Regions from separate parts of the Shimia sp. R9_1 genome, predicted to be linked through region 2. Evidence: riboswitches for the same ligand, from Rfam matches in the RefSeq annotation. Region 2 holds a riboswitch; the other holds the start of a gene.
The links. A riboswitch is a leader RNA that binds a small molecule or an ion and turns the genes downstream of it on or off. The one in region 2 is predicted to bind cobalamin.
Positions count from the first base shown of each region.

Region 1 (15,782 bases), 110 kb from region 2:
TGAATGTTACCACTGCGGCGGCAACCACCCGGCCCTGTGCCGCACCTACCCCGATGACCCCAGCGTGACCGGCATTGGTGAGGGCGGCGAAACACCGGATCACCTGCAGGCGCATTTTGACCGCTGCGAAGCCGCAGGCCTACCTTCCAACTTCCACCTCAGCGAAGAGGGCCAATACCGCGTGGCGCGCATGCCGCTCAAGGAAGGCGCGGAAAGCTACACGATGGATGGCAAAACCGCCGTACGTCCGTGGCTGGGTCGCGTGCCATTCGCTGATGCTGGTGCATTGCTTCAGTTCCACTATCCGACAACCTGGAACCACTTCCTCGCGGACCATTCCATCGTCTTCCGCGTCACCCCGATCAGTCCGACCGAGACCGAAGTCACCACCAAATGGCTGGTACACAAAGACGCCGTGGAAGGCCGGGATTATGATCTCAAGCGCCTGACCGAAGTCTGGATGGCCACCAACGATGAGGACCGCCGCGTGGTCGAGGACAACCAGCAAGGCATCAACAGCCCCGCCTATGTGCCCGGCCCCTATTCCCCGACACAGGAATCCGGCGTGCTGCAGTTTGTTGAATGGTATTGCGCCAAACTGGCCAGCCATATGACCCCGAACACCCTTGCCGCGGAGTGATGTGATGAAAGATCTTCAGACCACCGCAACCGTTTGGCAGGACAATGAGATGCTGGAATGCGTCTCCATCGTGCCGGAAATGCCAAACACGGCGAGCTTCACCTTCCGCGCCCCATCCGGCGCCCTCTTTGCCTATGATCCGGGGCAGTTCCTAACCTTGGAAATCCCCGCACCGGGTCAGCCGGGAGGCGTGGTGCACCGCACCTACACGATCTCCTCCTCGCCCTCACGCCCGCGCTCGATCACCATCACCGCAAAAGCGCAGCCTGACAGCATCGGCACCCGCTGGATGCTCGACAATCTGCGCCCCGGCATGCGCCTGAGAGCCCTGGGGCCAGCAGGCCTCTTCACCAACGCGGGCAGCACGGCGAAAAAATTCCTCTTCATCTCGGCAGGTTCCGGCGTCACCCCCATGATGTCGATGACCACCTGCATGTGGGACGAAGGTCAGGAACTGGACGCCGTCTTCATCAACTGCGCCAAGCGCCCCTCGGAAATCATCTTCCGCCAGCGCCTCGAACAGATGGCCAGCCGCACCCCCGGACTGGATCTCAAATTTGTGGTCGAAGAGCCCGATCTCTACCGCCCATGGACGGGCTATCAGGGGCAGTTCAACCAGCTGATGCTGGGCCTGATGGCGCCGGATTATCTTGACCGCGAGGTCTACTGCTGCGGGCCGGAGCCCTTCATGACCGCGGTGCGCGAAGCGCTGGCCGGTCTGGGCTTTGACATGGACAACTACCATCAGGAGAGCTTCGGTGCGCCGGTGGAAACCGAAGCCGAACAGCCCGCGCTGGATGATGTGGTGCCTGATGAGGACAGCAAGGCGGAAATCCACTTCGCCACCTCGGACGTCACCGCGAAAGTCGCCGAAACCGAAACCGTGCTCGCCGCCGCGCGCTCGGTTGGGCTCAACATCCCCTCAGGCTGTACCTTCGGCGTCTGCGGCACCTGCAAGGTCAAAAAGACCGAAGGCGAGGTGCATATGGTCCACAACGGCGGCATTTCCGACGACGACATCGAAGCCGGTTACATCCTCGCCTGCTGCTCCAACCCAATTGGCAAAGTGGCAGTAGAGGTCTGAGCCCCCCGCTCTCGGGCTCAAAGAAAGGCCCGGCAGACATGCCGGGCTTTTTTTTGTGTGGAAGGCGAAGGGAGACCTGTGCAAATTTGTAGTTTGCATCCCGATAAGATTTTGGACTCCCAGCTGAACGCTATTCACTCAATCCCCGGTCATCGATGCAGCATAGACTGGCTCCACAACGGGAGTTAGATCATCGCCCAACAAATCGGCAACGACTGTATCAGGTCAGATAGGCCAGCCCGCGACCCTGGGTGGGGGTGAAGCCCCCTCCCATGGGGAGGGTCGGGGGCTGGTCGGCTTCGCCGCCTGCGCGTTGGTAGAGGCCATGCGTTTCTGGTTTAAAGGACGAAGTTCTAGCATCTATTTGGTTGTTGTGGTCAAGGGTCGACCACCTGACCAACGTACCTCTTACTCACCCGTCCTTCAAAACCCGCCCCAGATCGGGCCGCCGAAAATCCGGCCCTTTCAGCACTTTGCCATCTTCGCGCAGCACCGGGCGGCCGTCGGCACCCAACTTGGACATATTGGAGGCATGCACCTCGGCCATGGCGGCGGGTTTCAGGCTGTGCAGGCCAAACTCCAGAAAGGTGCCGTCCAGCACATATTGGATGTCACAGAGCGCATCGAGCACCTCGACCATATCCCCGGCCGCAATGGCGGCGCGCAGCTCGGCCACCTCTTCTTCGAGAATGGCCTGACGCATCTCCGCACGCGCGTGGGGAATGGCAGGTGTGTCCACCACGGGCACATCAAAGGCCTCATGCCATTCCTTCACAAGCGCAAGCGTGTCGCGGGACATCAGAAATCCCAGTCTTCGTCTTCGGTCGCGACCGCTTTGCCGATCACATAGGAAGAGCCCGAGCCGGAGAAGAAGTCGTGGTTTTCGCTGTCCGGGCTGAGGGCAGCCAGAATGGCCGGGTTCACCTCGGAGACTTCCGGCGGGAACAGCGCTTCAAAGCCGAGATTTTGCAGGGCTTTGTTGGCGTTGTAGTGCAGGAAGACCTTCACATCCTCAGTGAGGCCCAGCTCGTCATAGAGCTCTTCAGTGTATTGGTTCTCAATCCCGTAAAGCTCAAACATCAGGCCAAAGGCATAATCCTTCAGCTCCTGCTGTCCGGCCTCATCGAGCTGCTCATAGCCGCGCTGGAATTTATAGCCGATGTAATAGCCATGCACCGCCTCGTCGCGGATGATCAGGCGGATCAGATCGGCGGTGTTGGTCAGCTTGGCGCGGCTCGACCAATACATTGGCAGATAGAAGCCGGAATAAAACAGAAAGCTCTCAAGGAACACCGAAGCAATCTTGCGCTTCAGCGGGTCATTGCCCGGCGCATAGGTATCAAGGATCGCCTTGGCCTTGGCTTGCAAATGCGGGTTTTCTTCCGACCAGCGGAACGCCTCATCAATCTCCTTGGTGGAGCAAAGCGTTGAAAAGATGGAAGAATAGCTACGCGCATGCACCGCTTCCATAAAGGCGATATTGGTCAGCACAGCCTCTTCATGCGGGGTGATCGCATCGGGCATCAGCGCTGGCGCGCCAACGGAGTTCTGGATGGTATCCAGCAACGTCAGCCCGGTGAACACGCGGATGGTGAGCTGTTTTTCATGCTCCGTCAACGTACCCCAGCTTGGGATGTCGTTAGAGAGCGGCACCTTTTCCGGCAGCCAGAAGTTGACGGTCAGACGGTTCCAAACCTCAAGGTCCTTGTCGTCCTCAAGGCGGTTCCAGTTGATGGCACGTGGGATGCGGGTTTCGATCATGTCTTTCATGTCAGGCTTCCCTTACAGCGAGCAGGATACGCAGCCCTGCACCTCGGTGCCCTCCAGGGCCTCCTGACGCAGACGCACGTAATAGATTGTTTTGATGCCTTTTTTCCAGGCGTAGATCTGGGCACGGTTGATGTCGCGCGTGGTGGCTTCGGCCGGGAAGAACAGGGTCAGCGACAGGCCCTGATCCACATGTTCGGTGGCCGCCGCATAGGTATCAATCAGCGCCTCGGGGCCGATTTCATAGGCGTCACGGTAGTACTCGAGGTTCTCGTTGTTCATGAAGGCGGCCGGATAGTAGACGCGGCCGATTTTGCCCTCTTTGCGGATCTCAATTTTGGACACAATCGGATGGATCGAGGAGGTCGAGTTGTTGATGTAGGAGATCGAGCCGGTCGGCGGCACCGCCTGAAGGTTGCGGTTGAACAAGCCGTGTTTCATCACGTCTGCCTTCAGTGCAGCCCAATCCTCACGGGTGGGCAGATCGAGCCCCTCAAACAGTGCTTTGACCTTCTCGCTCTCCGGCAACCAGTCCTGTTCGGTGTATTTGTCAAAGAACACACCGGAGGCATAGTCAGAGCGCTCGAAACCCTTGAAGGAAGCCTTGCGCTCTTGCGCCAGATCACAGGAGGTGCGGATCGCGTGGAAAGCCACAGCGGCAAAGTAAACCGATGTGAATTCAATGCCTTCCGGGCTGCCATAGTGAATGTGCTCACGCGCAAGAAAGCCATGCAGGTTCATCTGGCCCAAGCCGATGGCGTGGCTGTCATCATTGCCTTTGCGCACCGATGGCACGGAGTCGATTGCGGACATCTCAGACACGGCTGTCAGCGCGCGGATCGCGGCCCCCACGGTGCGGCCCAGATCTTTGCCGTCCATGGTTTTGGCGATGTTGAGCGAGCCGAGGTTACAGGAAATATCGCTGCCCATCTTGGCATAGCCGAGGTCTTCGTTGAACTCGGACACCTCATTGACCTGCAGGATTTCCGAACAGAGGTTGGACATGTTGATCCGGCCCTCAATCGGGTTCATCCGGTTCACCGTGTCCTCAAACATCACGTAGGGATAGCCGCTCTCAAACTGGATTTCGGCAATGGTCTGGAAGAATTCGCGCGCGTTCACTTTGGATTTGCGGATGCGCTTGTCCTCGACCATCTCATTGTATTTCTCAGTCACCGAGATTTCAGAGAACGGCACGCCATAAACTTTCTCCACGTCATGCGGAGAGAAGAGATACATATCGGCGTTTTTCTTGGCGAGTTCAAAGGTGATGTCGGGGATCACCACGCCCAGCGACAGCGTCTTGATGCGGATTTTCTCGTCGGCGTTTTCACGCTTGGTGTCCAGAAAGCGCATGATGTCGGGGTGGTGCGCGTTCAGATAGACCGCGCCTGCGCCCTGACGTGCGCCCAGCTGGTTGGCGTAAGAAAAGCTGTCTTCGAGCAGCTTCATCACCGGGATCACGCCCGAGGACTGGTTTTCAATGCCTTTGATCGGCGCACCATGCTCGCGGATGTTGGTCAGTAAGAGCGCCACACCACCGCCGCGCTTGGAGAGTTGCAGTGCCGAGTTGATGCCGCGGCCGATGCTTTCCATATTGTCCTCAAGACGCAGCAGGAAGCAGGAGATCAGCTCGCCACGGGAAGCTTTACCGGCGTTCAGGAAGGTCGGCGTGGCCGGCTGGAAACGGCCCTCCAGAATCTCTTCCATAAAGGCCATGGCCTGATCCTCATCCCCGCGCGCCAGCGCCAGAGAGGTCATCACCACACGGTCCTCATAGCGCTCCAAGAAGCGCTGCCCGTCGCGGGTTTTCAGCGTGTAGGAGGTGTAATATTTGAAGGCGCCGAGGAAGGTCGGGAACCGGAATTTCTTGGCATAGGCCGCTTCCCAGATCGCCCGCATGAAGTTCTTGGAATATTGATCCAGAACCGCTTCTTCATAGTAGCCTTCGCTCACCAGATAGCCGAGCTTTTCATCCAGCGAGTGGAAGAAAACGGTGTTCTGGTTCACATGCTGCAGGAAATACTGACGCGCCGCCATGCGATCCGCGTCAAAGCGGATGTTGCCATCCGCGTCATACAGATTCAGCATCGCGTTGAGTGCGTGATAGTCCTGCTCGTTCACTGTGCTGTCGAGCATAGCGGTCTCCCAATCTTTTCCAGCCCCGCACGGACGCGGGAAATATCAGTTTCGGTGCCAGCCAGCTCGAAGGTGTAGAGCAGCGGGACGTTGCATTTTTCGGCGATGACGCGCCCGGCCAACCCGTAGGTGGCGCCAAAGTTGCGATTGCCGGTGGCAATCACCCCAACAAGGTGGGCGCGTTTGGTGGCGTCGTTGAGAAAACGGATCACCTGTTTGGGCACAGCCCCCCGCCCCTGCCCGTCCGCATAGGTCGGACAGATCAGAACAAAGGCTTCTTTGGGGTCAGGGAGCGGCGCGTCGGGATCCTCCGAGATGCGCGCGGCTTCAATACCGAGCCGCGTCACAAACCGGTGGGTGTTGCCCGATTTTGAGGAATAGTAGACAAGCGCCGGAAATTGGCGGCTCACCTCCCTTAGGCCAGCTGAGCGATCATGTCAGGGCGAAAGCCCGACCAGTGATCCGCACCCGCCACAACCACTGGCGCCTGACGATAGCCCAGCTCGGTCACATGGCTCAGCGCGCTGTCATCTTGCGTCAGATCAACCACATCATAGCTGATGCCTTTGGCGTCCAGCGCACGTGTGGTTGCGGTGCATTGTACACAAGCGGGTTTGGAATAAACGATGATGCTCATCTGTCCTCTTTCTTTTTGTCAAAGCCGAGGACGCAGAGTGGCAGCACCACCTCTTACGCGCCCCCGAACCCTCCGTTCGTGGTCATCATTTTGCACTTTCGGCAGGTCTCCTGACTCGCGGATCAACGCTTGGCTGGCCTTCCCGAGGATGCCCCCAGTGGCATATTCAGCCTTGCTATCCGCTTACAGTTGCGGGGGCAGCGCCGGAATTTCACCGGCTTCCCTCTTAGCCTTCGACAGGAATCGAAAGAACCGAAGCACCCCTATATAGGGTGTGATCACCACATAGTGTCAATATATAGCGGCATTGTGACTTCGATTTATTGTTGATGGATGCAAAGTTTCTGTGGATATCTGCCCAAGATATCCACATCACCGCCATCCCGGCGCAAGATCTCATCACCCTCAGAAAAATGGCCAGCCGCACACCGGCGTTTCACCTAAAGCGTTTCATCCGCGAAGGAGGAAAGATAGAGCCCGCACACCGGTGACCAAGGATCAACGGACCCGTATTCAAACTCTGTCGCGCGGCCTTGCTGAACCGCGATGATGTTGCTCCGGTGCAGGATGGTGAAAAGAAACCGCTCCTGTATCGCCTTGGCCGGGCCGATCATTTTCACACGATCCCCATGCCAGCCAAAGTACATCTCCGCCGCGATCTTCTTTGCCGGGTCATCCTCTCCGGCCAAGGCGGCGAACTCGTCAACAAAATCGTCAATGCCCGCCAGCTCCAGAGCCTCAGGGCCAAAGTGATCCTTCAGCGTGCGTCGCAGGAATGACGTGGTGCCGCCCAGCGTCAAAGGCACCAGAACCGCCCCCGCCAGACCGGCTGCCCCCACCAGAAACGCGCGCCGCCTCAAACTCATAGCTGCTCTCCCGCATAAAGCGACAGCGCCGACAGCGTGAGCGTCGGGTTCGCAGCCGCCCCGGTCGTGAAGGTCCCAGCCCCAAGACAGGCCAAATTGGAGACACCAAAGACCCGCAGGTTTTTGTCCACCACACCGGTTTTGCTGCCCGTACCCATGGGGGTGCCTCCGATAATATGCGCTTCCGTCGGCTCAATGCCCCCTATCCCGACAATCTCATGGTCAAATGGGATCAGTGAGGACACACGCTCACGCGCCCGCGCAAGGCCAGCATAGGCATAGGCGCTGTGCCCGGACCACAAAATCGTCGGCGCGTCGTCTTTCAACACGACGCGGTTCTGCTCCTGCGGCAAATCTTCGGCCACCAGCTTCAACTTCAGGCGTTGCAGCCATTTTCCTTTCTCAAGGCGCAAAGACGGCGGTGCATTCCAGCTTTCAATGAGGACAGACGCCGCCTCGCGACGAAACTCCCCATCGTAAAATCCGTATCCCATCCCGGTCAGCGAAGTGCCGCCATAATAGTTGTCAAACGGAATGTTCACCCAAACAAACTGCCCCACCTGTTCATGCAACCCACGCCCCACCAGATCAGAGCCAATGCCTGATCTCAGCAGTATTGCCGAATTGAAGATCGGGTTGGCCCCAAGCCCGACAAAATCCGCCCGTAAGGTGATCGGCCCCAGCTCGGCTGTCTGCGCCACAACACCGGTGGCGAGACCCGCAGCAGTCTCCACAGTGCGGCACTCCGCATCCAGCAGATAATGAAACCCTTCATCCTCAAACAGCTCCAGAGAATTGAGGATCGTGAACTTCGCATCCACCGGACACAGGTTACAGGCGCCAGACACACAACAGGTGGTGCGACGCCCCCCATTGGAACGCGCGCAGGGCATCGGTTGCCAGCTAGGCTCTTGGGCAAACAGCTTGCGCTCCGCCCGCGTTGGCGCATGCGGCGGAAACGGAAACGGGGCACTCCGGGGCGCATATCCCGCCTCATCGGAACCGGCGATATCCATCAGATACTCGGCTTCCACCATGTAAGGCTCTATGTCGCCGTAAGACACCGGCCAGTCTTGCGCCACGCCATATCTTGAAAACAGCTCAAAATCGCTCGGCTGCAGGCGCGGCGTGTTCCCCCACCAACAGTTTGAGCAGCCGCCAAACTGGTGCCGCACGGTCCAGTCCTTGCGCTGGCCAGAGCTGTTTTCCTGCGCCACACCGCCTGTTGGGTGCGGAACGCGGGTTTCCAGCTGGGTGTCATGATCAATAAACGGACCACGCTCCAGAAACAGAACCCTCAGGCCGCGCCCTTTCAGCTTGTAGGCGAAAAAACAGGAGGCAAAGCTCGTCCCAACCAGGATCACGTCCCAGGATGTCTTCTGAGCATCTGCGGCGGAAATCGGTTTCACACGGCACCTATGTCTGGATCAAAACACATGTCACGCGGGGCACAGCGAAGTGGCCGATGCACCCAGGCATCCGCCACTCAGCTTTGCGCTTCACTTGGCCCCATTCAGGACAATGCCCGCGCCGCCCAGATCCATATCTCTCAACATGTTCAGGCTGCGGTTCATGCCATCGCGCGTCATCTTATTGGTCTCAATCGTGAAGATTCCCAGATCACGCGAATTCAAACCGGCAAAGCTGTTGGAGCTGTCCTCCAGACTGGGCGCATCAATGATGACCACATCATAGACCTTGCGCAGCAGGGCAATCATGTCCTGCATCCGCTCAGAGCTGTAAAGCACAGAGGGATCCGCCGCCGATACTTCCGCGCCGATACAGTCAAATCCATCCGCCGTATCCGTCACCACCAGACATTCACTCAAAGGCTTGTCGCTGTGAATGGCGGACAAGAAGTTCGCCTGTTCATTCAGACCAAAACTATCCGTCAGCTGTGCGGTGCGGAAATCTCCGTCGACCAGCACACATTTTCGACCCCGTTGCGCATTGGCCCAGGCCAGCAAGATCGCAGTGTTGGTCCGGCTCTGGTTGGCATCATAGGAGGTCACAAACAGAGACCTCAGCGATCGTTCGCTGTGCAGATTGATGTTATCCGCCAGCTTCAGCGCCGCCTGCGCAAAGGCCTCATCGTTGGAAAGCTGTGCAACCAGCTTCTCAGCCGAGCGGATCTTCTTCAAGCGGGGGGTGTTGCCAAACACCGGCAATCCAGTTGCGCGCGACACCTGCCTCGGCTCAGAGAGCCGTCTGGGCCGCCACTCCAGCATGAAGGCCAAAGCCGCCCCCAGCGAAAGCCCGCCAACCAGCGCCAGGATCGCCGCCACTTTCTTGCGCGGGTGAGACGGGCTGCTGGGTGGTGAGGCATAACGGATGATCTTCGCATCGGAGATCGGAATTTCCTGAAACTCACTGATTTCGCGATACCGCCCCAGGAAGTCCTCATACACACGGCGGTTGATGTCGGCCACACGCTGCAGCTGGTTCATCTCGATCAGCTGGCGCGACCGCTCAAGGTTCAACCCTTCAAAGCTGCGCAGGCTGGTCTCCAGCGTGCGCACGTTGAGCCGCAGTGTCTCCACCCGGTTGTTGAGCTGCAAAATCAGGTTCTCAACCTCATTGGCCAGCTCAGCCTCGGTCTTGGAAATCGCACGGCGGATTGAATCCATCCGCGCGGACTCATCTGAAAAGCTCAGTGAGGCCTCTGCCTCTTCGCGGCGCAGATCCACCAGCGCCCGACGGAACTCAAAAATCGCATCATTGGAAAGAATATTCGCGGTCGCCAGCGGGCCATCCTGCTCATTCACCAGCGTCGCCCGACGCACCTGCGCCTCTGCCTGCGCCAGCTCCGCCCGCGCGTTCACCAGCTTGGTGGTGAACTCCTGCATCTGCTGATCCAGACGGGCACCATTGTCAGCATCCGCCTCCATGACGCTGCGCAGCTCCAAAACGGCACGCTCGGATTCTTCAAGGTTGCTCGCAAGCTCCTCAACCCGACCCTCCAGCCAGCCGGTGAAACGGCTTGCCGTCTGGAACCGTTTATCCGCAAGCACGCGAATATATTCCGTCATCACCGTGTTGGAAATCGCCGCCGCCTTTTGTGGGCTCTCCGACGTGGCCTGAACCGCCATCAGAAACGAGGTACCCTGCTGACGAATGGACAGACCCTTGCGCAAAATGCCGACTGAGGTGCCATATTCACCGAGGGTCTGCTCGTTCAGAGAGGCCGCCTCCAAAACCGCTGTATTGGAGGCTGTTTCAACAACAACCACCTCATCATCCGCTGCGCTCTCGCCTCGGCCCAGAATGGTTTTGGCTGTATCCTTGAGCCAGGTCACCACCGGATTGGGCACCTGCTTTTCACGCAAACTTGGATTGAATTCCGGATCCTCATCCAGATTGAGCTTCTGCACCACGTTGATGAGGATTTCATTGGACCGCATAATCGCGATCTCCCCCTCGATCACCGCGTTGCTCAGCACCTGAGCTTCCACAAGATCAAAAGAGTTCTGTTCACTGAGCCCCTGCCCACCCAACAAAAGCTGGCCGCCGGAACTATAGGTCGGCGTGATGGACGACAGGTAGTAAACCGCGCCCCCCAGACAAAGTACGCCCGTGGCAAGCACAAGCGCAATCCGATGCCGCAACGCGCGAATAACATCGGAAAATTCCAGCATTTTCGGAGCAGATGTCGCAGCTTTGGGCAGACGCATCTCCAACTTTCTATCAGGTGAAAGAACTCTATTCATTGGTATTCAAAGAAACTCATTTGTATTCCGTCGAGTCGCGGTTCTTCCCGACAGTATTTCGAAATCTCATAGACTTACCGAGCGTTTACCCCTTCCCCAGTGGTATTATTAAACTTCGGCTTCAAACCGCAAAATCAATTTTATGCTAAGCAATGCACGCAACTTTCCTACAATAAAATTACGTTAAGCTGGTTAACACCGGGCAATATCGACAAAGCATGTGGTTTAAACGTCACTATCCTTTCTTCATAATTGAAATATTAACAGAAAAATCAGGCGCAAATTGGGCGGCAATCTTAAATTCAATGACCTTAGGCCAATTTTCCATCACTCTTGTAAGCCTCGATAATATCTGCAATTTCCCCTGCAATATCCTGCTTGGGTTGGAAATTGAGAATGCGATGCGCTTTTGAAATGTCATATGCGCGATTTTTGATAAAGAATCCGACGCGGCGCCGAAAAATCGGCGGCTCAATTCCCAAGGGCTTGCAGACAATTTCCGTGGCATGCGCCAAAAGCATCATAGGCCCAACCGGCACACGCAAACTTGGTTTGGGTTTGCCCAGCTGATCGGCGATCTCGTTTGCGATATTGCGCAATGACACATATTCTCGCCCGCCAATCAGGAAAGCCTCATTGTTGACGTCGCTTTCCATCGCCTGCCGGAACGCCGCCGCCAAATCGCGCACATCAACCCAATGGTGCAGCGTGCCGCCATCACCGACAAAGAAGAAACGCCCTTTTTGGATCATGCGGAACATTTTGAGCGTCCGGTCATCGCCCGGCCCCCAAATCATCGTCGGCCGCAGCACAACGCCAGCCATACGACCATCCGCAAAATACTCTGAGGCGATCTCCTCACCGGCAAGCTTGGTTTCCTGATAGATATCGCCGGGCTTGAAGGGGTAGTCTTCGGTTGCCGGAGGGTGATCAATGTCACTGTGCACACCGTTGGTGGAGCAATGAATGATGCGCGGCACCCCGGCCGCAATCGCCGCTTCAAAAATGCGCCGCGTGCCCTCGGCATTGATGTCATAGAAAGTCTCATCCGGCAGCCCTTCTTGCCGGAAAATACTCGCCAGATGATAGATGCCAGCCACCCCTTCCACGGCCGCAGGCAGGCTTTCAGGTTGCGCGAGATCCGCGACAACCACCTCATCTACCAGAGATTTTAACGCCTCCGCCTGCGCGGGCTTGCGCACCATCGCCCGCACTTTGACACCAGCGCCTTTCAGGTGCCGCACGAGATGCTCTCCCACAAAACCCGCGGCACCTGTGACGAGATAAATTGGCTCCGAGCTCATAAATTCGCACTCCTAAAAATCAATTCTCAAAAGCAGATCCGTAATATCTGCCCCAAAACTTAAACGACCTGCGGCGCAGTTTCGTGAACCTTGTCCTCAAATATGGAAAGCAGTCACGCTTTTGGCCGACAGAATATCCCCTTCTCAATGTGTCCGAACTGTGGACGACGCGACACTCCACGGCACGGATTCACCAGACAGAATCCGACCGGCCGCAGACGGATCACCAAAATTCGGAACCTTGCGACAGTCTTCCGGCAGCTCCATATGCGCTTTGTGCCGCCAGCCAACCATCGCCATCCCCCGGCCGGTCTGCAGCGACACACTCAAATCCGCGCTCCGCGCCTCCTGCAGCAGACGCAAAATATTGCCATTGCGAGCACCCGCCTCGTTTGTGACAAAAACACCTACGGGATGGCAAAACACCACCAGACGGAAATCAGCATAGTCTCCAATCAACGGCCGTCCGGTGCGCCGATCCACCGAAAAAGGCGGTGCATCAGGACTGACGCTATAAAGCAGCTCGGAGAATCTGGGCTTGTTGTAAGCGAGATCAAAGTCCCCCAGCCATTCCACAGCCCGCATCTCCTCGTCCGTGACAATCAAAGGATTGTCCGCCAGCCAGGGTGTCAAAAACGCCTCCGCGCCTTCCCACTGCCAGCGCGTCTTACCCAGCAGCATGTTCTCATCTTGGCCCAGGATCAGCTTGGCGCTGCGTGGCAGGGCGGGATTGGCAAAGATCAAAAAGCCCGCGCTGATCCCCAAAACCGCAAATGCCAGAGGCTTTTTCAGCACTGCTGGCACAAAATTGCCCGACGCCTCCGTCGCGCTGGTCTTCAGGAAACGCCAAAACACCGGCAGCACCGCCTGCAAGCCAATGCCCCATAAAACAAAGAAAAACGGCATCGTCGGATAGAGGTAGCGAATGTTTTTCAGACCGCCAAACGACTGCAGCAGAAAGGTGGTGACAAAAAGCGCGAGACAAAACGAGGCCGGCATAAAATTGGCCCGCAGCGCAATCAGCGCAATCACCGGAAACAGCGTCCAGAAGGTCGGGTAATTGTCGCGGAAATTGCGGTGATAAAACGTCGTATCATCCACATGCGGCCAAGGTTCCCAGTTGTAAGTGGTCCAAAGCCAGTTGATTTCCTCCGACGCCACACCGCTGAGAAAGAAGATCGCCAGGCCAAGCACGATAGCACCATTGAGCCACCAAAGCATGGGGTACCGGCGCAGCCAGCCAGGCATATAAACCACCAGCACCCACAGCAGGATCGCCCCGACGCCAAGCGCGGTCAGCATCTGCAAATCCAGCGCCACAAGGAACGCAACAGCCGCCGCAACCAGCGCCGCCGCGCGCCAGATCACAGAAGAAATCTCCGTCAGCGCGGTGTAAACCAGCAAGGCGCCCGCCACAAAAAGCACACCTTGGGCGGAGTAGAACCGGATGTACTGGGAAACCTCAATGCCGTTGGGCCAAAACAGTAAAAAGCACAGCGCAATCAGCGCCGCGACGCGCCCGCTAACGTGATAAGCCCAAGACACAATAAGCGCCACCAACAGCGCGCCCGGGATCACCGACGGAATCAGCCGCGCCGAAAAGGCCGATTGCTCACCAATCACGTCAAAACTGAAAGCTATGAACTGCGAAAACCGGGCGGCACGGTCATAGATCCCGTCAAGCACCGTGAAGGTCTGATTTTCCTGCCAACTCACCGAGGGCAAATACTGATAAAGCTCATCATAGATCAGAGGATGGTTGATCAGCCCCACCCGGGTGAGCATCGCCATCACAAACGAAATCAGGCCAATTCCCAGAAGTCGCAGCAGGTGCGATTTGGTGTCATCCCGACCGGGCCGCGCAGTATTTTCTTCTAAACTTCCAAACACAATTCACTTCCTTGGATCGCCCAAGAAAATAACGGACGACCAAATGCTTCGTCTTCAGGCGGCATCCCAATAACCGCACCCCCAAAAGAAATTCAGCAATATATAATCAGAATATTCGACCAAATATCATATGCATACATGTTGTTTTGTCTTTGGTTGATGATAGCTCGAGTGTTGCTTTCCCGCATGCAAAATTGCGTGAACACCCAAAATTACAACTCCGCTACCCCCCAAATCATCTGACTGAATTCCGGATTTTCAATATTCAAACAGATGCCCCTTAGGGACCACAACAGCCATGTGCCCGCACATGCGTCGCCAACTCCTCAAAACAAAAAACAAAATTGAACAAATGCAGAAAAATACACGTTAAAGAATATACTATTTCTTACCGTCTTCCCATCATTTTTGCCAGTCAAATATGGCGATCACCCGTTTCCGCGCATTTCATGCCTTGAAAAAACACCGCTGCACAAAAGCTGCGCAAATTGACTTTTTCAGGCCTGTTTGAACGTCCCAATCGCTTCCAGAAGTGTCTTGCGGCGCATCAAAATGGTGCCGCCAAGTCCCACCACAAGCAGCCCCCCGGACAATAGAATTTCCACAACATGACCCGGCTCCCAGAGTGTACGCAGCCCAATATGGGCGCAGACCAGACCTACCGAAAGCAGAAGCGGCGCGGCGATCGCATTGACGCAATCTGCCAGGCTGATCGGCACGATTTTCTGCGCCAAAATCCAACCACGCGGCACAATGACCAGCCCCCAGACCGTGATCACCGTCGCCACGCCGAGCACATCCGAGAATGCAGCGGCGCAGAGTACCATAACCGTATAGAGGACCGCGGATTCCGTCATAAGGCGCACATGCAAGTCGGTGCGATTGGTCGCCCGGAAAATACAGGACAGTAAAACCACCGCAATTGCCTCAAATGTCAGCCCTGCAATCGACAAGGCAAAAATCGGTGCAACCTGCGCCCAATCATCTGAGAGCACCACGGTAAACACCGCCGTCCCCGCAGCCGCTGTCACGGCCAGAATGGGAAACAGAACCGTCGCCATCAGGTTCATCGCGCTGAGATAGATGTCGACCAGCCGCTTGGGATCATGCTGAGCCTTCGCCATACGAACGTAAACAATCGTGGACGCTGGTCCAACGAGCCCAAACTGAGGCAATTTGGAAAATCGAGCGCTCATGGAGAACAGACCCAGTGCCGCCTCCCCGTTGAACTTCCCGATACTCATCACCGCTGACTGCGCTTTGACAGCCGAAATGGCCGACACAATCAAAGCATTTCGGGCAAACTCAAGGTGCGGCCTCACCAGAGCGGGGCGGAATACCCGCGTGGGGCGAAACTCGGACAGGTACAGAATACCGGCCAATCTGACCCCGGCCAGCGCCAGCTGTTGCGCGACAAGCGCCCAGACACCGGCGCCGAGCACCGCAAGTATCACCACCGCGCCAAGGCTAAACACCGTGGTGATGGTCTGCACCTTGGCAATGCCTGTGTAATTTTCCCGCCGCTCGATCTCTGCGTTGGGCGTGGCGGCAATGGCCTGCATCAGAGGCACCACCGACAGCGCCGCGATGATCTTCACCAGCTCAGGCTGCTCAAAAAATGACGCCCAAAGCGGCGCGGCCAGCAGAATGATAGCCATCAAACCGCCCCCCACCATCACAAGCAGCCAGAACACACTGACCCATTCGTCATGGTCATACTCCGGCGTCCGGATCAACGACCGCCCAAG
Region 1 is NZ_JAGHRN010000006.1:116,305-132,086, forward strand. It holds gene J7399_RS17805 (aromatic ring-hydroxylating dioxygenase subunit alpha) at 1-640, shown strand, start outside; gene J7399_RS17810 (hybrid-cluster NAD(P)-dependent oxidoreductase) at 645-1,724, shown strand; gene J7399_RS17815 (nucleoside triphosphate pyrophosphohydrolase family protein) at 2,137-2,523, opposite strand; gene nrdF (class 1b ribonucleoside-diphosphate reductase subunit beta) at 2,523-3,494, opposite strand; gene nrdE (class 1b ribonucleoside-diphosphate reductase subunit alpha) at 3,507-5,630, opposite strand; gene nrdI (class Ib ribonucleoside-diphosphate reductase assembly flavoprotein NrdI) at 5,612-6,040, opposite strand; gene nrdH (glutaredoxin-like protein NrdH) at 6,046-6,267, opposite strand; cobalamin riboswitch at 6,350-6,539, opposite strand; gene J7399_RS17840 (hypothetical protein) at 6,708-7,133, opposite strand; gene J7399_RS21215 (GMC family oxidoreductase) at 7,130-8,542, opposite strand; gene J7399_RS17850 (exopolysaccharide transport family protein) at 8,633-10,804, opposite strand; gene J7399_RS17855 (NAD-dependent epimerase/dehydratase family protein) at 11,152-12,144, opposite strand; gene J7399_RS17860 (hypothetical protein) at 12,289-14,034, opposite strand; gene J7399_RS17865 (oligosaccharide flippase family protein) at 14,532-15,782, opposite strand, start outside.
Region 1: it holds a riboswitch for cobalamin, as region 2 does, so the genes downstream of both, nrdH (glutaredoxin-like protein NrdH) here and J7399_RS17355 (DUF4198 domain-containing protein) in region 2, are expected to answer to the same signal.

Region 2 (15,782 bases):
CACATCATATCGCCCTGTGTCAGCTCTAGCACTTTCTCACCGAAGTACTCCAGCAGACCAACCTGCTCCACACCGGCCACGATCACAAACAAGCCGCCAAAGAAGAAGATGGTGACCCATTCCACTTCGCCAAAGATGTGGTGCACGCTTTCGGTCTGGTCTTCGCCGTGCTGGTGGCCATAGGCCAAAAGCATCAGAAGTGCCGCGCCTGCGAGAGCAGAGGTGCCAGGCTGAACGCCATAGCCGTGACCAACCACAAAGCCGAAGATCACCAGCGCCAGAACGCCGAGGGATTTCACCAGCAGCACTTTGTCGGTGATGGCTTCTTTTTCATTGAACTGCATGATGCGCGCGCTGGCTTCCGGCGGGATCTTGGACAGTTCTTTGCGGTTCATGAAGTAGATGATGCCGGTCAGAACCACCAGACAGATCGCGGAAATGGGCGCGAGGTTGTACAGGAAGTCATTGAAGCTGAGGTTGGCAGCAGAACCGATGATGATGTTGGGCGGGTCGCCAATCAGCGTTGCGGTACCACCAACGTTGGAGGCCAAGATCTCGGCTAAGAAGAACGGGAACACACGTGTTTCAAGCGCATCAGTGATCAGCAATGTGATCGGCGCAATCAGCAACACGGTGGTGACGTTGTCCAGCATCGCGGAGAACACAGCGGTGATCAGCGTGAGCATGATCAAAATCCCTGTGGGATCCGCTTTCACCCATTTGGCTGATTTGATGGCCACATACTGGAAAAGGCCACTTTTACTGGTGATCGCAACCACCACCATCATGCCGATCAGAAGCGCCAGCGTGTTGGAGTCGACCCCGTCCACAGCCTGTTGTTGGTTCAAGATCCCAAACAGCACCATAAGCGAGGCGCCAAGCATTGCTAGGATGGCACGGTTGATTTTTTCGGTGATGAGTACGGCATAAACCAGAACCAGAATACCGGAAGCGATCCACAGGGGATCAATCCCAAGCATTTCCGCCAAGGAAAAGCCTGCCTCAGAGTGTGAGGAAGAATGTGCAGACAAGATACTGTCCCGTTTTCGTTTGATTTCAGTGAGTTGGGCTCAGCGGCAGCGCTGACCTTATAAGACTTTGTCCATCAGCGAGTTTGCACTCACTGTGCCCACAAAACGCTGGGTTTTGGGCTCCACAAGCATCACGTGACGCTTGAATTTATAGACAAGGAAGATGCCTTCCATAATCGGCGTATCCGGTGCAGCCACTGGAATGTTGCTCGGATTGGACATGTTGTCCGCAACTTGCTCTTGCTTGAGGCGCTCGATCTGGTTGCGGAAGTCTTCTTTATCCAAGCTCATGAAACCGAGGTGGTCCATGGAGACACGCATGCTCTCCGTGTTCAAACCAATGGTTGCCGCTTTTGGCAGGATCAGCTTCAGCATTGTGGGAGCACTGAAAACACCGCAGTACTCGCCGCTCTCGTCCACCACTGGCAGGAAACGGGCACGAGTTTCTTTCAGGATCGCAAGGGCATCAGCAACGCTTGCATCAGGATGAATGGTTTTCTGCAGGTCGGGCGAAACCATGACATCAAAACATGTCAGACCCATAATCGTGACCTTTCTTTGAGTGGCACGCTTGAAATCGCACCAGTGTTGCAACCGGCGGCGGCGCAAAGGCAACGTGCAGAGTCGCAAAACGCACATCATCTATTGAATCGCCAGAGTCGGGCGCTTACTTCTAGTGTTTTTACGGCAATTACCAGTGCAGAAATGATGAAAAGCCGATTGGAAGGCTTAACCTCTACGTAGTTTTGTTGGTGAAAGCCTCTTTCGGGTTCGCGCGAAACAAAAGCGTACAAAGCATTCATGCAACAAATGCATCAGTAGACAAAGCCTCCCGATGTCCGGAAGGAACGCTCAGGGGGCATTGCTACTAGGGATTACTCGGGCTGAGAATGTTTAAGGCTCACAGAACACCAAACGCAATCATGGTCTGACAAAGGACGTTTCGTTGCGTCAATGGAGGGCAAGATGCCCTTTTCATCACAGTGCAGCCCCCTGCCCGCAAACCAATCCAACTTCATCACCCGATCAGGGTGCGGGGTTATGAGGCTTGGTCGTGTGGTCATCCCTTCGGCGGTAAATTCCCATGAAAAACCCTGTGTTTCAGCCAAATCGAAAAGCGTTTCTCGCTTCCAGTCGAAATCCGGAGGAATGTGATTGCCTGTGTTCAGGTCTCCGCCGATCAGAATGGGCATATCAGGGGCAAATTCTTCTACCGCAGCCAAAAGGTCCGCGAACTGCGTATGGCGATGTGCGGCATTAGCATTGCTCTCCAAATGTGTGGAGACGACACAAAGAGGGCCAGCCTCTGTGGGCACAATGGCCGCAAGCGCCATACGCCCACCAAGCCGAGGTTGATCAGGATCGGAGGCGCCAGCATCTGCAGCAAACCAATGACCGTCTTGGTCGAGCCTGATCATGCCAACGCGCTTAAACGGAACGGAAGACAAAATAGCGTTGCCATGCCAACCAAGGCTATTGAAGGAATCTTTGCAGAACTGCCGCTCGGTTGGCCCGCCAAGATCCAGCTCAAGGAACTCGACGCCGAAGGCGTATTGCATGCCCAAAAACGCAGCCATGTCCTCAGTTGTGTGGCGTTGCCCTGTGCGGGACATACCGTGATCTACCTCAGACAAAAGCACGATGTCTGGCGACACTATGTTCAATTGGGCGGCAGTGTCTTCCGGAAACAGGCAACGTTCCACATTCCAGGCTGCGACCGTAGGTGTTGTTGGCAGCACGGACTGTGCGGCAGTCCCACCAATTTGCACGGCGTTCATCGCGGGGGTTTGCGCAAGCAACGCCCTATGTGCTTGTGCGGTGCGAGGGGCCTCAAAAAGGTGTTTTTGTTCGGCAGCGGTGATTTTTGGCAGCGTATCAACGGTATGAGTGATCACAGCGCTTTCCCCGTTTCCACATCAAAGAGACGCAGCGCATCGGGCTTAAGCGCTACACGTGTGGCACCCGGAGCTGCCGCGATTTCTTTGCTGACGTGAATAGTAAAGTTTTGCTCTGCCAACTGACCATGCAAGAGACGGTGCGCACCGAGCTCTTCGACGATGTCGACGTGGAAATTCAGCGGTCCTGCTGCGTTGAGTTCGACATCTTCCGGGCGGATGCCCAACGTCACAGCGCCTGCTCCCGGCGCTTTGGCCAGTGGCGTGCCGCCGTTCACAAGCACTTGCCCTCCCTCCAGACGAGCGTTGATCAGGTTCATCGGAGGCGCGCCCATGAAGCTTGCAACAAAGGTTGATGCGGGGGAATGGTAGATATCCGCCGGGGTGCCAATTTGCTCAATCTGACCTTCGTTTAACACGATAATCCGATCTGCCATAGTCATGGCTTCGACCTGATCGTGGGTTACATAGATCGAGGTGACCCCAAGGCGACGTTGCAGCGCCTTGATTTCGATACGCATTTGGTTGCGCAATTTAGCGTCGAGATTGGAAAGCGGTTCATCAAACAGGAACAACGCCGGATCACGCACCACCGCGCGCCCCATGGCGACACGCTGACGCTGCCCCCCGGACAACTGGCTTGGCTTGCGGTCAAGATACGGCTCAAGGTTCAGCATCTTGGCCGCTTCGACCACTTTACGTTCAATCTCTTCAGCCGGCGTTTTGCGGTTTTTGAGGCCATAGCCGATGTTTTTGCGAACCGTCATATGCGGATAGAGCGCATAGTTCTGAAACACCATCGCGATGTCGCGATCCGCAGGATCAACGTCATTCACGACGCGATCACCGATCGACAGGTGGCCTTCGGAGATGTCTTCCAGCCCGGCGACCATGCGCAACAAGGTGGATTTGCCGCAGCCAGAAGGGCCAACCAGCACGACAAACTCACCGTCGGCGATGTCAAAGCTGGTGCGGGTGACGGCTTCAAAGCCGTTAGGATAGATTTTGCGGATGTTTTGCAGAGAGACTTGAGCCATTTCTCTTGTCCTTATTTGTCAGATTCCGTGAGGCCCTTGACGAACCAGCTTTGGAAGAAAATCACCACGAGCACAGGCGGCAGGATCGCAATCAATGCGAGCATATTGGCGCGGCCGTACTCGGGAATATTGGTGCCTTCGAGATCTTGGGTGATCTGTTTGATCCCGCGCACCAGCGTGTACATGTGCTCTTCGGTCGTGATCATTGTTGGCCAGAGGTATTGGTTCCAGCCAAAGACAAACATTATGATGAACATGGCGGCGATCATCGTTTGGCTGAGAGGCACCAGGATATCGATGAAGAATTTCACCGGCCCCGCTCCGTCAATCCGCGCGGCCTCCACCAGCTCTTCAGGCACGGAACGGAAAAACTGACGGAAGAAGAAGGTCGCTGTCGCTGAGGCGATCAGCGGCACAATCAAACCGCTATAGCTGTTGAGCAACCCGAGCTTTTGCGCAATCTCATAGGACGGCAGAATGCGTACCTCGAGTGGGAGAAGCAGCGTCGTGAAGATGAGCCAGAAGGCAAAGGTAGCAAACCGAAGCCGGAAGTAGACCAGCGCATAGGCCGCCATCATGCCAATCGCAATTTTGCCAAGGGCAAAGCCGAGGCCAAGGATCAGCGAGTTTTTCAGCATCGACATACCGGTGTTCTCGCCAGAGAAACCGGACGCTTCAAACATCGCCTTGTCAAAATTGGCGCCAAACTGATCTCCGATCACCAGCTCGGGGCCGTTTTTGATGGTTGCGACATCGGTGGTTGTGGTGGTTTGCAGCACGATCAGCAAAGGCACCAGCATGAAGAGCGAGCCGAGGATCAGTACCGCGTGATCGCCCACATCGCTCCAGCGGATGCGGAACTTGCGCATGGGCATCGTGGGCGCCTGGCTTTGGGAGATATCTGTCATGATTTGCGCCCTTATGTGTAGTGAATGCGCCGCTCAACCAAGCGGAACTGGAAGATGGTCAGTGCCAGCACAAGCACCATGAGCACGACGGATTGTGCGGACGATCCGCCAAGGTCGTTGCCGCGGAAACCATCCACATAGACTTTGTAAACCAGCGTCATCGGGTTGTTACCGGGTTCCCCTTTCACCAGCGTGTCGACGATGCCGAAGGTGTCAAACAGCGCGTATGTGATGTTGATGATCAGGAGGAAGAAGCCGGTTGGTGCCAGCAGTGGGAAGGTGACTTCCCAAAAACGGCCGGTGGCGGATCGGTTGTCGATCAGGGCGGCTTCACGCACGGCTTTCGGGATGGATTGCAGCCCTGAGAGGAAGAAAATGAAATTCACCGGCACCTGTTTCCAGACGGATACGATTACCATGGCAATTGCGGTGTCATTGAAATTCACACCCAGTTTGAAATCCCAGCCGATGCTGCGCGCGAGCTCGGTCAGCGGCCCCCAGCTCTGATCAAACATGATCAGCCCGACAAAGCCCGCAACCGGGGGAGCAACCGCGTAGACCCACATCAGCAGCGTTCGGTAACTGCGCGCTCCGCGCAGAACTTTGTCTGCCTTCACCGCAAGCAAAAGCGCCAGGGCAAGCGAGAAAAAGGTCACCAGTATCGTGAATACCAGCGTGAACCGCGCGATCTTCAGATATTCGCCGCTGCCTGCGAGGTCCGTATAGTTGTCGACCCCTACAAAGGTTGAGCCAAACCCAAAAGGATCTTGCAGATAGAATGATGACTGCACCGCGTGGGCGGCTGGCCAATAGAAAAAGATGGCGATGATAATCAACTGCGGCAAGAGCAGCAGGATCGGCAGCCATCTGGTGGTGAAACCGGCGCGTTTCATTGAAGGTGTCCTTTGAAAGAGGGGACGGCCGCGATCTCGCGCGGCCGCCCATTATCTGTCTGGAAGAGAAGCTTAGCTCTGGGTCTTGGCGAATTTCGCAAGCAGATCGTTGGCTTCTTTTTCGATGGTTACGAAGGCGTCTTCCACAGTGGTTTCGCCGGTCAGGATGCGGCCGTATTCGCGGTTCATCACGTCACGGATCTGCACATAGAAACCCATGCGATAGCCTTTGGTGTTGTCACCTGCTGGCAGGGACAGCTGTTTGATGCCAATCTCAGCAGCTGGCGCGCGGTCATAGTGGCCATCCGCTTTTGCCATTTCATAGGCTGCTTCTGTGATCGGCACATAACCGGTTTCCTGGTGCCAGAAATACTGCGTCTCAGGCTGAGTCAGGAATTCAAAAAACGCCGCGGTTGCTTCGTTGTCAGCCGCGTCGTGGCCAGCCATAGCGAAGAGAGATGCACCGCCGATGAAGGTTTGCTTTGGCTCGGCAGTCACAGCTTCCCAGTAAGGCAGGTAGGTCGCGGAGAAATCAAACGGCAGGTCTTTCTTGGACAGGCCGCCGAAAGAGCCGGAAGAGCCCAGCCACATGCCAACTTTGCCTTCTTCAAATGGGGTTGCGTTGTCACCCCAACCGGTGCCGAACCACTCAAAGTAGCCCGCATCCTGCCATTCGGTCACAGCGGTGAAGTGGGCTTTGATCGCGTCGTTGTTCACGAGGATCTTGGTGCCTTCAGCGCCTTCATAGCCGTTGTTGTTGGTGGCAAACGGCAGATCGTGACGAGACATGAAGTTCTCGGTGAAGATCCATGGCAGGTGGGATTGCGTCAGCGCGGTATAGCCAGCCTCTTTCAGAGCCGGAGCTGTGACAGTCTGAAACTCTTCCCAGGTTTTTGGTGGCTCAACACCCGCTTTTTCAAACGCCTGCACGTTGTAGTACATGATTGGCGAAGAAGAGTTGAACGGCATGCCGATCATTTTGTCGTCGGCGTCAGCATAGAAGTAGCGCACGCCGGAGATGTAGTCGTTGATGTCAAAAGCAACACCATTGTCGGTCAGCAGATCCTGAACCGGAACAGTTGCGCCCTTGGCGCCGATGACGGTTGCGGCGCCAGCATCAAACACCTGAAGGATGTTTGGCTGTTCGCCAGCGCGGAAGGCGGCGATGCCTGCGGTCAGGGCTTCTTCATAGGTGCCTTTAAAAACCGGGGTGATTTTGTATTCGTCTTGAGACGCGTTGAAGTCTTCGGCGATGGCATTCACAGTTTCGCCCAATGCACCGCCCATAGCGTGCCACCAGGTGATTTCAGTTTCAGCAAAGGCAGAGTTTGCCGCCATTGCGAATGCGGCCGCAGCCGTGCTTGTCATGAAATGTTTCACAATCGGTCTCCAGTTGAGTCGGTAAACCCTGTTTGGATTCACCAGCGTTTTCCGACCCCCATTGCCCTCTGACAAAGGTGATCTGTGTAAATTCTGTGCGCCTGCAGATTGCTCAGCGCGAGGGTTGTGCAATATCTGCACACGTGTTCAGGTAGCGAAGATATGCGACAGTTCTGTGAAGCGAATTTTGCGTTTTTGTTAAGTTTCACCCGGGAGGCACCAAGCGGAGATGAATCATGGCGTTGACAAAGAGCGGCCCAAATCACGCCGGGTGACCGCCCAAGCGGTAGCAGATGCAGTTGGAGTGTCTCGTTCCGCTGTGTCCCGGGCATTTACCGAAGGCGCATATCTGGACAACGCGAAGCGTCGGGCGATTTTGCAGATGGCCGCGAGAATGGGGTATCAACCCAATGCCTTGGCTGCAGGGCTTCAGGGAGGCAGATCCCACCTTGTCGCCATCTTTGTTGGAAATATGCGCAGCGCCTATGACTCTATGTTTGTCAGCCAGCTGGTACGAGAGCTCAATGGGATCGACAAATGGCCGGTTCTGATCGATGGCGGCGGCAAACGTGCTGCCACGGCCATTGACGAAATCATGCGCTACCCGCTGGACGCTCTCATTCTGCGCGGGGGAAGCATGTCTGCTGACATCGTCACCCATTGCGCGCGCTTTGGCATACCAATGATCTCCTCGGGTCGGCCGGTAGATGCATCCGGAGTTGATAACGTCTGCTGTCGCAATGCGCTTGGGAGCAGGCTGATAACAGAGCGGTTGATAGCCAGCGGGAGAAAACGGTTTGGACTTATTGCAGGCCCAAAGGATTTTCATTCAGCTGAAGGCCGCCGAGAAGGCGTGCTTGATGCCCTCGGTGAAGCAGGGCTGTCTCTGCGATGTGAAGCTTTCAGTGACTACACCGTGGATTCTGGTCACCAGATTGCGCTTGAGATGCTGGCTTCCAATGTCATTGATGCCTTGGTTTGCTCCAATGACGCTTCCGCCATCGGTGCTCTGGCGGCTGCACGCGAACTGGGGCGCGCGGTTCCGGGTGAATTGGCGATTGTCGGCTTTGATGATATCGACATGGCCAAGTGGCCGATGTTTGACCTGACCACTGTGCGCAACCCCATTGACGCCTCCGTGCGCGAGATCATTGCGCTCTTGGAGCGCCGACTCGCCGATCCCACGAAAGACGATGAGACTGCCTACGTCGATCCCAGCGTCGTTGAACGCGGCACGCACTAATTTTTGGGCAATCTCGCGCCATTCCGTTTCATATTTATCTACTTTGATTCCGCAATTGTGTCCGCTGAGGTCGCAATCCGTTATTGACCCGCTCTCCCCGCATCTGGCAAGAACGCGCCATGTTCGGTTCCGGGTTAACCCGGAAGCAATAGGGAATGTAGTGCGGCGATATCGGTGCCAAATCTGCAACTGCCCCCGCAACTGTAAGCGGCGAGCACGGCTGAAAACGCCACTGGGGTTTCCCGGGAAGGCCAGCATCGTGTTTTGACCCGCAAGTCAGGAGACCTGCCGGACATGCGCCCTTGGAAGGGGCGTTCATTATCGGCGACGGGGTGTGCGCCGGGTCCACTTGGTTTGGAAGCTGAGTGGCTCCGTGCTCTCCGAAGTCACACAAAAATAAATGCGCCGGGGAAGGCGCAACGTGATAAGGACCAAACAAATGAAAAAGCTGCTTTTGGCGGCCACCGCTGCTCTTTCCATCCCTGCGATGGCGCAAGCGCATTTTCTTCTGGAATACACCGAAGACACGATGATTGAGCGCCCCGGTGACGTTCCAGTCAAGCTTATTTTCTGGCATCCACACGAAGCGGGTCATGTGATGACCTTGGACAAGCCTGAAGAATTTTTCGTTATCCACAACGGTGAGAAAACGGATCTCTTGGGTACGCTTGAAGAGACCACCTTTGACGGTCCTAACAACAGCGCAAAAGCATTTTGGGGATCGGTTCCGGTAAAGCGTTCGGGGGACTATGTCGTTGTGACGGTGCCCGCACCTTACTATGAAGAGTCCGAGGATATCTACATTCAGCAGATCACCAAGACCTATCTGAACCGCAACGAGCTGCCGACCGACTGGGATCAGCCCCAAGGGCTCGCAACCGAGATCCTGCCCCTGAACAAGCCGTACAACATTATTGCGGGATCGACCTTCACGGGCCGTGTTCTGAGCGAAGGTCAGCCGGTGGCGGGTGCTGAAATCGAGATCGAATATATGGCAGCGGAGCCAGATCTGGAAGGCACCGGAGCCAAGGCAGCGACTGCGTCGCCTCTGCCAGGCGGCGCAATCGTCGCGATCTCTGACGACAATGGCTACTTCACTTTCGGTGTGCCAAAAGCAGGTTACTGGGGTTTTGCCGCTCTGGGTTCTGGGCCGGCAACCGAGCATGAGGGCAAAGAGCTGAGCCAGGATGCGGTGATCTGGATCCGCGCTTGGGATCTGGAGTAACGCTTCATGCACATTGTTGACGGAGCCTTGTCCAATCCGGTTGTCATCGGCGGCGCACTCGCAGCGGTCGGCGGCATCGCGATGGGGCTAAAATCGCTGGACCTTGACCGCATTCCGGCTGCTGGCGTGTTGTCGGCAAGCTTTTTTGTGGCATCTCTGATTCATGTCCCGATTGGCCCGTCATCTGTGCATTTGATTTTGAACGGTCTGGCCGGGCTCTTGCTCGGCTGGGCCGCATTTCCCGCCCTCTTTGTAGGGTTGCTTTTGCAAGCGGTATTCTTTGGCTTTGGCGGTTTAACCGTGCTCGGGATCAACGCCGTCAATATCGCGTTTCCTGCGGTATTAGCCTGGATGTTGTTTGGCCGCCTAATCGGCCGAGGCTCGCCTGTTCAAGGGGCAATCTGGGGCGGGATCGGCGGGGCCTTTGCAATTGCGGCCACAACCGCACTTGTCGCGGTTTCATTGGCACTTTCAGGCGAGGAATTCATTCCCGCGGCGAAACTCGTGTTTTTCGCCCATATTCCCGTGATGGTCGTTGAGGCCTTTCTCACGGGATTTGCGATCTTGCTCACGCGCAAAGTCAAGCCTGAGCTATTTTTGAAGGGGCGAGCCGCATGAAAAAGCTGATATTAATGTGTGTGCTGGTTCTTTCACCGCTGCCTGCCCTGGCCCATAAGGTGATTGCCGGAGTGTTCCCGTCGGGTGATGCGATCGAAGGAGAATTAGGTTTTTCAAACGGTGACATGGCTGAAGATCAAGAAGTTGTCGTCACTGGTCCAGATGGCACCGAATTGGGGCGCACGATGACTGACGCAGATGGTTTTTTTGTGTTCACACCAAGCAGCCCGGTCGCGCATACATTTTTTGCCGATCTTGGTGCAGGCCACATTGCTGAGGTAACCATGCCTACCGAGGAAGTCGCGGAGATTTTGGGGGTTGCGGCAGAAATAGTGGATCCAGCACCAGCCGCCCTGTCAGGCTCAAATATCAGCGGCGTGACCGTTGCCTCGCTTTCTGAGGAAGAACGCGCCGCTATTGCCCAGACAGTTAGGGACGAGATGCGCCCCCTGCGTCGCGAGATTGCCGCGTATCGTGAGCACAATGACTTTCAGAGCATTCTGGGAGGCATTGGCTATATTGTCGGCTTGTTTGGGCTCGGATTTTATATTGCCGCACGCAAAAAGTTGGTGCGCTGATGGCGCACGCACTGGAACCACAAGCAAAAACGCTCTCTGAGGCTGGCAGAGCCAGTCTCTATGGCAAGCTCACAGAGCTTGATCCTAGGATGCGTATTCTAGCGGTGTGTCTTTTTGCTGTGGTGACCGTCGCTTTGCAAACACTGTCAACTTTGGTTGCTGCATTTTCGGTCTCCCTATGCCTGCTTATTCTGTCAGGCCTTCCCAAACGTCGAACCTTAAAGCGCATGGCGATGATGGACGGCTTCATCATATTCATGCTCGTGCTAATGCCATTCTCAATGCCGGGCGACGCGATGTTCACGGTTTTTGGCTTTCCGGCGAGCTGGCAAGGGCTTTGGAAGGCAATAGAGATTGCACTAACAGCAAACACAGTGATCCTTGCTCTCATGGTTCTGGTTGGGACAATGGAGCCGGTCACCCTAGGGCATGCTCTCCACCGTTTGCGATGCCCTGAAGTCTTGGTTCATCTCTTGATGTTCACCATCCGCTATATTGAGGTGCTGCGAGAGGAGTATCTCCGGCTCCGAGGGGCCATGAAAATCCGCGGATTTCGTCCGGGAACCAACTGGCACACATATCGAAGCTTTGGCTATCTGGTAGGTATGATGCTTGTGCGGGCCATCGAACGATCAGAGCGTATCCTTTCGGCAATGAAGTGCAGAGGCTTTTCAGGGCGGCTTTTCCTGCTACAAGATTACGCACTGACTCGGCGGGATCGCCTCTTTGCCGTTTCGATGTTCGCGCTTTGTGCGGGCCTTCTCATTCTGGACCACCTATGACGATCCTAAGGCTCGACGACATTCACTTTGCATACCCTGGCCACGCTCCAGTGCTGAGTGGTGCCTCACTGCATCTTGAACCTGGAGAGCGATTGTCCATTGCTGGGGCGAATGGTGCTGGTAAATCCACATTGTTTCGCATTGCGCTTGGCCTTCAGAAGCCAGACGCAGGTACCGTCACTATTTTCGGTAAGGAGCGCAGTGTCGAGGCCGATTTCCATGAGGTGCGCCAACGCATTGGCATGGTGTTTCAAGACCCTGACGACCAGCTATTTTGCCCCACGGTCGCTGAGGATATTGCCTTCGGGCCGCTCAATTTGGGGCGCAGTAAATCCGAAGCAATTGCCATCGTAGATCGTGTCCTCACCGACCTTGATCTGATGCATCTGCGCGATCGCATCACGCACAAGCTGTCAGGAGGCGAGAAACGTTTGGTAACCTTGGCGACGGTGCTTGCAATGGAGCCTGAGGCGCTTCTTCTTGATGAGCCGACAAATGCACTGGATACGAAGAACGAAGCGCGGCTTCTGGAAATCCTTCAGGGGCTGCCGCAAGCAATTTTGTTGGTCAGCCATACGCCCTCATTTCGCGAGGCCTTGGCTCCAGATACGCTGGAGCTGCGTGAAGGACAACTCGTGGACTTGCGCACTTAACCTGCCATCGCGTGTTACGGGGATACTGTTAGGCGGCTCCTATTCGCTCAACGTTTTTTAACAGCTCAGACGCTGTTTTAAGCGCGCTTCCGGTGACCAAAGCCATGTTGGGCAAGAGCATCCATTCCAATGTCCAAGAAACACCAGAACGTTCCTGTTCATGCAATGCCGCCAAGTGGATGCCCGACATCTGTGTGGCGTTAAACTGTGCAGAGACTACGAGTAGCTCAGCTTGTATCGGATTATGTTTGTGCGGCATTGCCGAGGAGCGGCCGCCACCCGAAACCTTAATTTCTTCAATACCTTGCTGCGCCATCAGTGTGATGTCCTGGCCAATCTTCCCGAGCGCTGTAGAGATGCAGGACAGCAGGTTGGCGAAATCTACAATGCTGTTCCGATTAGTATGCCAAGGCTGCCCTGGGACGGTTAGACCTAGTGCCTTTGCCATATGCAACGAAATCTGATCGACTTTATCTCCCAAGCTACTTTGATCCCCGACTGGTCCCCCTAGCTGCAAAGTAAACCCATTGGACTTCTGCGCGTGTAGAAGGTTTAGGCAATCCGCCAATCCATCCCTCCACTCCATCAGCCGATGTTCTGTGGAAATGGGCAGGGCTGCCTGCATGCGCGTACGCCCCATCAGAGGAGCATCTCCAAATTTTGATACCAGCGTATCGACTAGTGAAACAATTTCATTAAGGCGGTACTCAAAGAGATCGCAAAGGCGGCCCAGTGTCATCATCAATGAGGTGTCCACCACGTCTTGGGATGTCATGCCGATATGCAGCGCGGCGTGACTCCTTTGAGGGAATTGAGACCGCAATTCTTTGACAAGCGTAGGTACAACAACACCGTCAATCGCGGTGCCAGCTTTGAGCACCGACCAATCAGGGACAAAAGAATCTATAGCGTCGCATGCCTCTTGAACCGCGCTGTCAGGAACCAAGGCGTTAGCGCACAGAGCAGTCGAGTAAGCCCGTTCTACTGCAAGCATATGATCCAAACTGGTCTGACCGGAAAGCAGAGTGGCTGTTTCGAGGTCATCAAAGAGTCCAAATAACCAGTGATCTTGATCCTGAAAAATCATGTTTGAGGTCTCCCAGTGACCCGAGCTTGTTACGCAAACACAGGTGTGAGTTGCAGCATCTCGCGCGCTTGTTGCCATGTGGCGACGGGGCGTTGGTATTTTTCACAAAGTTCTGCTGCGCGGGTGACCAACGCTGCATTTGATGGCGCGAGCGTGTTGCGATCAAGGCGCACATTGTCTTCAAGACCGGTGCGTGTATGACCGCCAGCGGCAATCGCCCATTCATTCACCACGAGCTGGTTGGCTCCGATCCCGGCCGCGCACCATTCCGCGTTTGGCGCACGGCTTTGCATGGTTGCAACGTAGAAATCGAACACGTCTTTATCGACTGGCATGGCATTTTTTACACCCATCACAAACTGTACGTAGAGCTTGCCGGGCAACATGCCTTCAGCGTTCATTCGGATCGCGTGCAGGATGTGGCTCAGGTCAAAAGCTTCGATTTCTGGTGTCACCTTGTAGCGTCTCATTTCTTCTGCAAGCCAGGCGACCAGATCGGGCGCGTTAGGGTAAATCCTTGTAGGGAAGTTTACAGAACCGACAGAAAGTGAGGCCATATCTGGGGATAAGGGCAGCATGCCGCCACGTTCCTTGTCGGCCCCGGAGCGCCCGCCGGTGGAGAACTGAATGATGAGCCCCGGACAGTGCTTTTTTATCTCTTCTTGAAAACGCGCGAATTTATCCGGGTCTGAAGTGGGTGTTTGATCGTTATTTCGTACATGTACATGAACGATACTCGCTCCCGCTTCAAAAGCTGCCTGTGTGCTCTCGACTTGCTCTGCAATGGAGATCGGCACTGCCGGATTGTTCTCCTTACGTGCCACGGACCCCGTTATGGCGCAGCAAATGATGCAGGGTTTGCCCATCGTGTTTCCCTCCCTCTTTCCTCACACCCGATACCTAAATGTCAAAAAATACTGTTTCGCCCTCACCTTGAAGCGTTATGTCAAAATTATAAACCACTGCATCGCCTTGAATAACGCGTGTCGCAAGTAGGGAGGCACGGCGTTCTTCCTGTTCGATCAGATTGAGGGTAGGATCACCCGCGTTGGCCTGTTCTTCATCATCAAAATACAGCCGAGTATTCAGACCCAGATTGATACCTCGAGCTACGATCCAGAGATTGATATGCGGAGCCTGAACTCTGCCATTTGGGGCCCGCGTCTGGCCGGGCTTGATGGTCTCAAAACGCCACAGGCCAGTTTCAAAATCGGTAACCGCCCTGCCCCATCCCCGAAAACCTTCTTCTATGGCGCTGTCAGAACCCGCGTAGTTGCCGTTTGCATTGGCTTGCCAGACCTCGATAAGCGCGTCTTTCACTATCGCGCCAGTGCCGTCTTTGATGTGGCCTTCTATTCTAATCCGTTCCCCTTCGGCATTTGGTCCAGCGATGTCAGACCCAAGATCTTTATTGTAGATTTCAATGCCGGTGGCGCGAGGCGCGAGGCCAATATGGACATAGGGCCCAGCAGTTTGAGAAGGCGTTTCCTGTAAGTAGGGTAGTTTTTGCGCCATCAGTTACCCTCCAGTCGATTTTCAAATAACGTAGAGTGCTGTCCTCGTAGCACCACGTCGAATTTATAGGCCAAGCAATCAAAAGGAATGGCCGCATTGAGGTCGAGCGGTGCAATCAGTTGCTCAATCGCTTCCGGATCAGGAACGGCATTTACGATTGGGCATTTGGCGATCAGGGGATCACCCTCAAAATAGCACTGTGTAACCAGACGTTGCGCAAAGCCTGTGCCAAATACCGACAGATGAATATGTGACGGGCGCCAACTGTTAACCCAATTGCGCCAAGGGTAAGCACCGGGTTTTAAAGTGCGAAAGGCATAGTGCCCATTCTCATCAGTTAGAGTTCGGCCACAGCCACCAAAGTTAGGATCAAGTGATGCGAGATAGCGGTCGTTCTTGTGTCGATACCGGCCGCCAGCATTTGCCTGCCAGATTTCAACCAAAGTGTTTGATACAGGTCGGGCGTTTTCATCGAGCACTCGGCCATGCAGGATTATTCTTTCACCAAGTGGGACTTCACCATTTTGTGCGAAATTTTGGAGCAGGTCGTTGTCCAGCGGACCGATATCATGATGCCCAAAGACGGGTCCGGTCATTTCGCCAATCGTATTTTCCAAAGCAATCCGAGGATAGTTGGGCGAACGGCTGACACTGGTTTTGTACGCCTTTGCACGCGCGGGAGGTTGGCGTTGCATATCCCTCTGATAGAAACTCCCTGGTTTGGTCATGGGTTTGGGCCTCGCTCAATCGTTCATACTGCGCATAGGTAAAGGTGGATCGCCTTCCATTTCAGCATAAGTCTGTTTTGCAAGCTTCAAAGCATGATTTGCACGTGGCACCCCTGCGTAAATCGCCACATGTTGAAAGACTTCCAAAACATCTTCTTTCGATGCGCCTGTGTTGGCCGTCGCCCTGATATGCATGGGGATTTCATCGA
Region 2 is NZ_JAGHRN010000006.1:9,440-25,221, reverse strand. It holds gene J7399_RS17395 (ArsB/NhaD family transporter) at 1-1,031, opposite strand, end outside; gene J7399_RS17390 (CBS domain-containing protein) at 1,089-1,574, opposite strand; gene J7399_RS17385 (endonuclease/exonuclease/phosphatase family protein) at 1,907-2,809, opposite strand; gene ugpC (sn-glycerol-3-phosphate ABC transporter ATP-binding protein UgpC) at 2,923-3,963, opposite strand; gene J7399_RS17375 (ABC transporter permease subunit) at 3,975-4,832, opposite strand; gene J7399_RS17370 (ABC transporter permease subunit) at 4,883-5,764, opposite strand; gene J7399_RS17365 (extracellular solute-binding protein) at 5,837-7,132, opposite strand; gene J7399_RS17360 (LacI family DNA-binding transcriptional regulator) at 7,374-8,387, shown strand; cobalamin riboswitch at 8,495-8,695, shown strand; gene J7399_RS17355 (DUF4198 domain-containing protein) at 8,827-9,612, shown strand; gene cbiM (cobalt transporter CbiM) at 9,619-10,230, shown strand; gene J7399_RS17345 (cobalt ABC transporter permease) at 10,227-10,808, shown strand; gene cbiQ (cobalt ECF transporter T component CbiQ) at 10,808-11,590, shown strand; gene J7399_RS17335 (ABC transporter ATP-binding protein) at 11,587-12,243, shown strand; gene J7399_RS17330 (3-carboxy-cis,cis-muconate cycloisomerase) at 12,272-13,330, opposite strand; gene J7399_RS17325 (3-keto-5-aminohexanoate cleavage protein) at 13,360-14,196, opposite strand; gene pcaG (protocatechuate 3,4-dioxygenase subunit alpha) at 14,231-14,845, opposite strand; gene pcaH (protocatechuate 3,4-dioxygenase subunit beta) at 14,845-15,573, opposite strand; gene pcaC (4-carboxymuconolactone decarboxylase) at 15,589-15,782, opposite strand, start outside.